DNA from 2 places in the Paenibacillus sp. MT86 genome. Region 2 is predicted to be linked to the other one. Evidence: riboswitches for the same ligand, from Rfam matches in the RefSeq annotation. Region 2 holds a riboswitch; the other holds the start of a gene.
What was found. A riboswitch is a leader RNA that binds a small molecule or an ion and turns the genes downstream of it on or off. The one in region 2 is predicted to bind FMN.
Positions count from the first base shown of each region.

Region 1: it holds a riboswitch for FMN, as region 2 does, so the genes downstream of both, ribD (bifunctional diaminohydroxyphosphoribosylaminopyrimidine deaminase/5-amino-6-(5-phosphoribosylamino)uracil reductase RibD) here and AC3RCL_RS06520 (DMT family transporter) in region 2, are expected to answer to the same signal.

Region 1 covers NZ_CM179499.1:4,403,554-4,408,322, forward strand. The annotation lists gene ribE (riboflavin synthase) at 1-593, opposite strand, end outside; gene ribD (bifunctional diaminohydroxyphosphoribosylaminopyrimidine deaminase/5-amino-6-(5-phosphoribosylamino)uracil reductase RibD) at 617-1,717, opposite strand; FMN riboswitch at 1,986-2,169, opposite strand; gene AC3RCL_RS19610 (acyl-CoA thioesterase) at 2,371-2,772, shown strand; gene AC3RCL_RS19615 (peptidylprolyl isomerase) at 2,849-3,280, opposite strand; gene lysA (diaminopimelate decarboxylase) at 3,482-4,769, opposite strand, start outside.
Region 2 covers NZ_CM179499.1:1,528,012-1,532,780, reverse strand. The annotation lists gene AC3RCL_RS06530 (hypothetical protein) at 1-802, opposite strand, end outside; gene AC3RCL_RS06525 (RNA polymerase sigma factor) at 864-1,406, opposite strand; gene AC3RCL_RS06520 (DMT family transporter) at 1,620-2,600, opposite strand; FMN riboswitch at 2,735-2,900, opposite strand; gene AC3RCL_RS06515 (choice-of-anchor I family protein) at 3,530-4,769, opposite strand, start outside.

The DNA.
Region 1 (4,769 bases), 2.9 Mb from region 2:
GAACCGTAATGCAGCAGGTGATCTACATATTTCCCCAAAATGTCGCATTCGATATTAATCGTGTCGCCCGCTTTTTTATAAGCGAGCACCGTCTCCGCCAGCGTATGGGGAATGATGGACACCGTAAAGGAGGAATCCGTCGTTTTGACAACGGTCAAGCTGATTCCATCCAGCGTGACCGAGCCTTTCGGTATGATATATTTGAATACGTCCCCATTCGCGGGCGAAATCTCGTATACCACTGCGTTCTGATCGGACTTTACGCTCCGAATGACGCCGATGCCATCCACGTGTCCCTGAACGATATGGCCTCCGAATCTCCCTCCGGCTGCCATCGCCCGTTCCAAATTAACCTTCCCGCCCGGCTGCAGCTCCTTGAGATTCGTGTTTCTATAGGTTTCCGGCATAACGTCAACCGTAAATACGCCCTTGTCGATCGCTGTAGCCGTCAAGCAGACGCCATTTACGGATACGCTGTCGCCCAGCTTCAGATCGTCCATAATCCGGTTAGCGGAAATGCTCAGCAGCATGGCCTCCCCTTGGCGCCCGATACGCCGCATCTCGCCGATCTCCTCGACCAATCCAGTAAACACAGGCTTCCCTCCTTTCTCGCTCCTTATTTCCAGACCGGAATGCCGGTGACGTAGATATTGTCGCCCAGTCTTTCGGTCTCAAGTCCTGTCAGCGAAATCGCTTGGTTCATCTGTTCATAACCGCTGAACATGTAATTTCCCGGCGCATCATACCCGCCGATGATTTTGGGGGCGATAAACTGGATGAGCCGGTCCACCAACTTCTGCTCCAGCATCGAGCCATTAAGCGTACCGCCGCCTTCCAGCAATATCGAGGCGACCCCCTTTTGTCCCAGTTGCAGCAGCGCTCCCTTTAGATCCACCCGCGGTCCAGGTCCACAGGGGATGACCTGAGCACCAAGCTCTTCCAACTCGGACCGCTTCGTAACATCCGCCTGCTCCGTCGTCAAGATCCAGGTGGGCGCCAATCCGTCTGACACGACATGGCTGTCGAGCGGTATCCTCAGGCTCGAATCCACGATGATCCTGACCGGGTGGAGCCCCTCAACGCCAAGCCGGGTCGTCAGGCTCGGGTTATCCGCGATAACCGTAGACACGCCGACCATGATGCCTTGATGGCGATGGCGCAGCGTATGCACAAGCTCCCGGGATTTTTCATTGGAGATCCACTTGCTGTCCCCGGTTTTCGATGCGATCTTGCCGTCCAGCGTGCTCGCCGTCTTTAACGTCACGAAGGGCCGGCCCGTCGTAATGAATTTAATAAAAGCTTCGTTCAGGCGAAGAGCGCGATCTTTAAGGATACCCGTTTCAACCTCGATTCCCGCTGCGCGCAGCATCTGAATCCCTCTGCCCGCCACGAGGGGATTCGGGTCCTCGCAGGCCACAACCACCCGCCGAACGCCCTCGGCGATAAGCCTCTCGCTGCAAGGCGGCGTAGCGCCGTAGTGACTGCAGGGCTCCAATGTCACGTACACGGTACTGCCTGCCGCTTTCGGCCCGGCCATATTCAGGGCATGAACCTCGGCATGCGGCGTTCCGCGTTCCAAATGCGTGCCCACCCCAGCGAGAGCGCCATCCTTAACGACGACGCAGCCGACTACCGGGTTGATCCCGGTTTGGCCCTGTGCACGTTCAGCCAGATCCAGCGCAAGTGACATATAGAATTCATCGTTGACGATATCCATGCTAAACATGCCCCTTTCCCAACGTTCATACAAAAAAGCCCTGCCAAAGATTCCGAAGAATCCTTAAACAGGGCTTGATGGAAGTTAATCATTGACACGATAAATAACCGTCATGAATGCAGATTTCGCGTATAACAAGCGACCCAAATCCGTCACAGGCGAAACCAAAAAAACGCCGTCACAGCTTTGAATTGCATGTGAAAACCTGCACATAACGCATGTCACGCTGTGCGCAAAGACACAATAACATGTGCTGCTTATGTGTCCCTCACTCCTTCTCCCATCCAGACTATACTGTCGGTCCCGGATTTGCACCAGGTCCACCGCATACGATGTGAAACGTCACATTCATATCCGGGTCACGGACTAAGACGCAGCACTCTGCTTCGATAAGCTCAATCACTGCGTTCATCACCGCCGGTAGGGAATTTCACCCTGCCCCGAAGGATTAAACCTATGAAATTGTTTGATCTTATGAAGAATCTTATCACCCCCTTTTGAAAATTGCAAGAAAAAACAACTAACTTTTTTAAAGCGCATAACTTTAATGCTGTCATTAGCATGGACTTTTGAAGGAGAACGCTTCCCGAAAGGAGAACAGTTAAGTAGGGTAAGCAAGGAGGTAAGAAGTAGTTGAAAAGGAGCGAGCCACGATGAAAACTTCGCTGGACATTATCGTCCGTCCCACGGAGATCGACGTCAACGGACATGTAAACAATGCAAAATACCTCGAATACCTGGAGTGGGGCAGGGAGAAATGGTACGAAGCGGGAGATCTGCGGTATGATGTGCTGAAACGGCTCGGGGTCCAGACCGTCACCGTCAATATTAATATCAATTACCGCAAGGAGTGCGGCCAAGGCGAACGGCTGACCGTCGTGACGGAACCCGAGTCCATGGGCCGCAGGAGTTACGTCATGGCCCAGCGGATATACAACGAACAGCATGAGCTTTGCGCGGATGCCATCGTTACCAGCGTGGCGATGGATGTAAACTCACGTAAAAGCCGGCCCGTCCCCGAAGAACTCCGCCGATTGTTCCCAGCCCCTGCGTAATCCGCCCCTTTGCGGCGGCCATAAAAAACAGGCTCACCTCTGAGGGTGAGCCTGTTTTTGCATGATGCTGAATTTATTATGCTTCGTACACTTCTACTTTTTCCATTTTGTCGCGGCCTTTGAATGCATCCACATACTCCATGCCTTCAACGACTTTGCCAAATACGGTATGTTGTCCGTCCAAATGAGGCTGCGGCTCGTAGCACACGTAGAACTGACTTCCGCCGGTGTTCCGGCCGGCATGCGCCATGGCCAAGCTTCCGCGCTCGTGCTTGTTAGGATTGATCTCGCAATTAATGGTATAACCCGGTCCGCCGGTTCCCGTTCCTTGCGGACATCCGCCTTGAGCGACGAATCCAGGAATTACGCGGTGAAATACCAGACCGTTATAGAAGCCGGAGTTGGCCAATTTCTCAAAATTAGCCACCGTGTTCGGTGCATCGTTCTCGAACAGGTCAAGCACAACCTCTTTGCCGTTTTCCAAGGTGATCTTCGCTTTTTTTGCCATATGTGTGTATCTCCTTCCGTTATCTCAAACGCTTTTATCGATTTTTTTACAATGCAAGTTATAGTTTACTATGAATTGAGCCTCGAAGCAAAACGAACTTGTCCCCGTCCTCGCGACCATATCCGACGGAAGGCAGGACGAAGAGCCCTGACCGCAGCCGGAGGCTTTGGCGGGCCCTTCCTATCCAGAGACATTGACGTCTTATAAACTCGTAACGGTTTCTTTTGTTACACCCGCCGGCACGACATCGTTGCTGATGATATCGGCAAGCGATTCGCGGCGAACGACCAGATTGCTTTGCCCATCCTTCACGAATACGACCGCAGGTTTGCGGATCCGGTTGTAATTGCTGGCCATGGAATAGTTGTATGCGCCCGTGCAGGACACCGCCAGCAGATCGCCCGTTTCAACCTTCGGAAGCTCCAGGTCCCAAATCAGCATGTCTCCGCTCTCGCAGCACTTGCCGGCAATGGATACCGTTTCTTCCGGCTCTTCTTTAGCCCGGTTTGCAAGCAGCGCTTCGTATTTCGACTCGTAGAGCGCCGGACGCGGATTGTCCGTCATGCCGCCGTCGACGGCAACATATTTGCGCACCCCGGGAATATCCTTGCTGGTTCCCACCGTGTAGAGCGTGGTACCTGCGTCACCGACGATGCTCCGACCCGGTTCCACCCAAATTTCAGGAAGCTCGGAACCAAGGCCCGCAAAATGGTTCTTTACCGCATCCGTAATCGCTTTTACATACTGGGATACTTGAAGCGGCGTATCTCCATCCACGTAGCGGATACCGAATCCGCCGCCCAGGTTCACGACCTTGAACACGACGCCCAGGCCTTCTTTTACGGAAGCTGCAAATTCAGCTACGCGCTGAACAGCCATCTGGAAGCCTTCCACCTCAAAAATCTGGGAACCGATGTGGGAATGGATGCCCATGAGATGAATATTCGCCTGTGCTTCCGCAAGCTGCACCGCTTCGTACGCAGAGCCGTTGCCGATATCAAAGCCGAACTTCGAATCGGTTTGTCCTGTCGAGATATATTCATGCGTATGCGCCTCGACGCCCGGTGTCACGCGAAGCAAAATGTTGACCTTGCGGTTCTTCTCGGCAGCGATGGCCTGCAGCATATGCAGTTCGATCACGTTATCGACAACGAAACAGCCGATTTCGGCATCCAGCGCCATCTCGATCTCTTCCGGCGTCTTATTATTTCCGTGGAAATGAATCCGATCCGCCGGGAATCCGGCTTGAAGCGCCGTGTACAGCTCTCCGTCGGAAACAACGTCGAGCGACATGCCTTCCTCGTCGGCCAATCGGCACATGGCCATAACGCAGAACGCCTTGCTTGCATACGCGACTTGGAACTTCAAACCGGAAGCCTTAAAGGCCTCGATGTATTCCCGGCAGCGGTTGCGAACCGACTGCTCGTCTACGATATATAGTGGTGTTCCATATTGAGCTTTCAAATCGGATGTGTCACACCCGCCGATT
Region 2 (4,769 bases):
TATCCAGCTCACCGTCGGTACGCTTGCCTTCGATGGCTACACCGATGGATGAAACACTAATGGTGTGGAGAGACAGTGCTTCCTTACCCTCATCAATTGCCAGATTCAAACTCTGTTCTCTTTGCTTGCCCGGAGAAATGGTGAATTGCACATTCCAAGGGCCTTCAACGGCTTGGGCGTTGTCCGCTGACATGATTCGATCGGCTGTGATCCGTGCCTTCAGTCCCTCGAGGTCATTCATCGCATCCAACTCAAACACGCCGACAAGCTTTTTGTTGTCGTCAAGAAGCTGCTGCCCCACCATATAATTCACACTCTGCTCCGTTTTCAGTTCAAGTAGGGGGATCGAAGCACCCTCGGGGAATGGCATGCCGTCCTCTTTCGTGAAACTGACCACCAAATAACCGCTGTTGCCGACATAAACCCCTTCTTCAACATTCATGGTTACCCCGGATGCTGTATCCGTCCCTTGTATAGGTGACCGTTCGTCTTCCGCAATCGACGCGGATTGACCGAAGAACTGCTTCAAGCTATCCATGTATTGGCTCGCAAAAGCGGTCGTGCTAAGTATCATAATCATCGCGGCAGCGATAACGATACTGGCTTTATATTTTTTCACTTTCCTGTTTTTAAACACCATCGTTTCCTCCTCTTGAATACGGTTCATCGCTCGGTTCTTGATCCGTTCCATACTGATCTGCTGCGTCAACTCGCGTTCCTCTTCCTCCGTAAGGAGGAGGTCCTCCAGCTCCTGATTGTCGATATTGGCCATGATATCTACAATTCGCCGCTTCACATGCATCCATCCCCTTTCGCAATCGATTTGAAGCTTCACTCCTATAGACACGGTCTTTATAGAAATCCTACGGATTCTCGGTTTCATAATGGATGCGCAGTTTGTCCCTTGCCCGGCGGATCCGGGCGGTGACGGCTTTCTCCTGCATATTCAGCCGGCTTGCAATATCGCGGACTTTCTCTAAATAGAAGTACCTGCGGATGAATATTTCGCGATCCGGTTCGCCCATCCCCTGTACCATGCCGCTTATCGTTTCCTTCTCCTGCCGTAGAATAGCCAGTGCCTCCGCAGAGGGACAAGAAACGGCGTCATCTTCCAATTCGGATTCAATGACCCGCTGCCTCTTTCGCAAGGCATTCAAGGTATGATTACGCGCGGCTATGGCCAGATAAGGCTTGAGACTATCTCCGCGCAGCATGATTTTGGGCCCGTCTGTCCACAGCTTGACCAGCACGTCCCCGGTGATCTCCTCCACATCGAAGGAATTAAACCGCCCTCCTGCCACCTTAGCAACCACCGCGGCTATGTAGCGTGAATAGCGGTCAACCAATGTTTCAAAACATCGCGGATCTTTCCTCGCCAGCCCATCCAGCAATGTCTGATCCTCCATGGGATCCTCCCCCTCTTATATAATCATCTCTGTTGGTAGAACCAAGCCACAAATCCCGTGCTACTATATAAGACACCTTTAATTCCGGAAACCCTACACATCTTTTGAAAAAATAATCGTTTCGCCATGCAAACGGATTGGAGTAGCTTTGCTTGGAGTAACGGCAAAAAAAGCCGACCCCATCGGATCGGCTTTTTCTACAAACGTATGATTTTATTGCAATTGCGGAGAAGCCTCGGATTGCTGTCTCGATATGATGAACAGCACGATCCAAATCAGCAGGAATCCTAGGAGCTGAGGCCCTGTCACGATTTGCTGGAATACAATCCAGTTGATGAGCACGCCCACCATGGGAAAACTCAATTCAGCCAGCGTTGCGACAGAGGCTTTGGTCGTGGTCAGCCCTTTATAGTACACCAGCAAGCTCAGCAGACCCGGCAGCAGTGCCTGCCCGATCAGGTTCAGCGATACCAAGGCAAAGGCGCCTGTGCCCCATGCCGGCATATTCCAAGCTGCCCCTTCGCTCCAAGTAATGACGGTCAGGAGCGGCAGCGCGAGCACGAAACGAAGCGAGGTTACCGTCTCATACTTCAGTTTGCCTACCATCAAGCGTCCCATGACCGTTGAGCCGCCCCATAAGGCTGCTGCGCCTAAGGACAGGAGGCTGCCGACTTGAACAAACTCGTTCCAATGGCCGATCGGCAGGGTTAAGCCGAAGGTGAGCAAATACGTGCCTGCCAAAGCGATGATAAGCAGGATTCCAAAATGGCGCGGAAGCTTCTCTTTCAGAAGCAGGCTGGCCAGAATGATGGCAAACAGCGGCTGCAGCTTCTGCAGCAGCAGGACGGCATTCAGATTGCCGCTCGACAGCCCCATCGTGAACAATACGGTAGCCAATGCCGAACCGCCCCAGGATATAAACAGCAGTGCGCCGACATGATTCCAGCCCAGGCTCTTAAGTTCCTCCCGGTTCTTCCACAATACAGGAATCGCAATCAAGGAAATAATGATATGTTCGAGCAAAACGATCTGAGCCGAAGTCAGATTCTTGAGCAGAATGACCCGAAATAACGGGTCAACGCCCCACAGGGCGGCCCCCAAAACAACGAGCCAGAACCCTCCTTTAAAACGTCGACTTGCCTGTGTGTCGGAACCATAAGGTTTCACCTTGATCCCGGTATTCATATTACTCATCTTGCCCTCTCCTGTCTTGAATACGGAGGTCTTACTAGCAGAAAGCCCCCGTCATCGGCATGGCCGACGTATACGGGGGCTGATCAAATAAGCCTGCGCCAAAATGGAATATTCGCATTCACGGCAAACTCATCTTTGATCTTCTCCCATCCGGACTTTACCGTCGGCCTTGGAATTGCACCAAGTCAGTCGCTGCATTCATGTTGGCTACAGAACGCAGAGAGTCGCGGGCTTGGTTCATTCGCGAAGGAACGAACCATCACCGCCGGTCAGGAATTTCACCTTACCCCGAAGATCCATATTCATGTTTTATTTTGGTCGTGCCATCAAACTGATTGACCGATAATTCCTATAAACTTAGTTGTTATATTGAAATTATAACATGAACCCTTTCATGTAAATACATCTATTTTCAAAATAAACGAAATTAGACTTGAATACAATGAAAAATCTCACGTTCATCCAATACTTACTGAGAATTATACAGCAAGTATCAATTTGTTACCAGCGTGATTTTTTACCATCTTCTCGCGTTTATCTCGAATACCTTCTGCCTTGAACAGCAGCCGCTCCTGCCCGAAGATTCAGCAGCTCCAGCGCTTCCTCGGTATTAAGGCTCACTCCGTTCCCATAAGGCTTAGATACCAGCCGAGAACACTCTCCGCAGCTGCTTCCTCCGATTGCTTCGTCTCACTCAGCAATGCTTTGCTTCCACTTCCAAATATGTATGTTCAGATTCAATGCGCATGAACTCACATCCTTGTCAGATCGTTAACAGGTCGTTATTTCTAACCCTTATTAAATGCATGGATGCCTGATCGCTTGGCTTTAACCGATCGTCATCTGCCTGAGTATGCAAAAAGACCGCCCTCAAGGTTTCAATCCACCTTAAGAACGGTCTAATCGCATGAAATGCTATCCCGCTTCGATTAGCTCATAAACTCCAACGCTGCCAAAGTACGCTTCAGCACGAGTGCTGCTTGCGCACGCGTGACCGCATCGAGTGCTCCGAAATTGCCGTTGTTGTCACCCTGTACGATGCCTTGCTTAGTAAGACTGGCCACATGGGCCGCCGCCCATGCCGGGATGGATGCCTGATCCTTGAATCCGGCAGCGGCATTCGCACCCTGATTCGATAGATCTGCCGGATTCACCGCCTCCATGGCCCGGGTGATCATTACAGCCATCTCCGCTCGGGTCATGCTGGCATTCGGCGAGAAGGCACCGCCGTTGCCGCCCTCGATCAAGCCGTAGCGCGAGGCTGCGCCAATCTCGCCGGCATACGCGGAATGATCCTGAACATCCTTGAATGCACCGCTCTCGATGACCGGGCTGAGCCCCATCGCACGGACGAGCATGGCCGTAAATTCAGCTCGCGTGATCGCCTTGCCCGGTGCATAGGAGTCCGCGTTGACTCCGTTCACGAGCAGCTTGGAAGCCATGGATTCGATTTCCGATTGCGCCCAGTGGCCGTCAAGATCCGCAAACGTCTTCTTGTATTGCAGCAGCGCATAAACGCCGTTTCCGGCATGCTTGACTTCGATCGCCGCTTTACCGTTCCATGTCGTCCTTACGGCCGGTACAAACCGGAAAGTCCCCGCCGCTTCGTCATAAATGACGGCAGCAAGCGAATCCGGATTCATCCCTGCCGGCAGCGGCATGATACGGCTGATGACGCGCTTCCCGAAATCCTTCAGTTCCTGTTCTGCGCCAGGCGCTCCAACCGCTGCGCCGAACCGCAGTCCTCCATTCGCTGCCAACGAGGCGCCCATGGAAGAGGCCTTGCTTGTCATAGCGTCCGCTACCTTGCCTGCTGCCGGAGCCACCGACACCTTCACCTCGATGCCGCCGGACCCTTGTGCCGTCTCCAGAGCCTCATCCAGAGGCAGAGCCGTTATCGGAAGACGGAAGGCTCCAAGTGCGGTCTCCAGCACCAGGGTTGCCTTCGGATTCCGTTCCATGGCCTGCTTCAGGCCTGCTGCCGGAAGGGACAGCTCCGCGGCACGGTTCAGTTCAGGAGCCCGAATAATCAGTTCCTGCTGCCCGTTCGCGGATAATTCGGTCAAGGCCTTTTTCCACGCCTCTTCCTTTACCGTAATGCGGTCCATCGTTCCGCCCGCAGCGGCGCTAATATTCAAACTATTGCCTGTCATCACGTTCGGCTCGGAG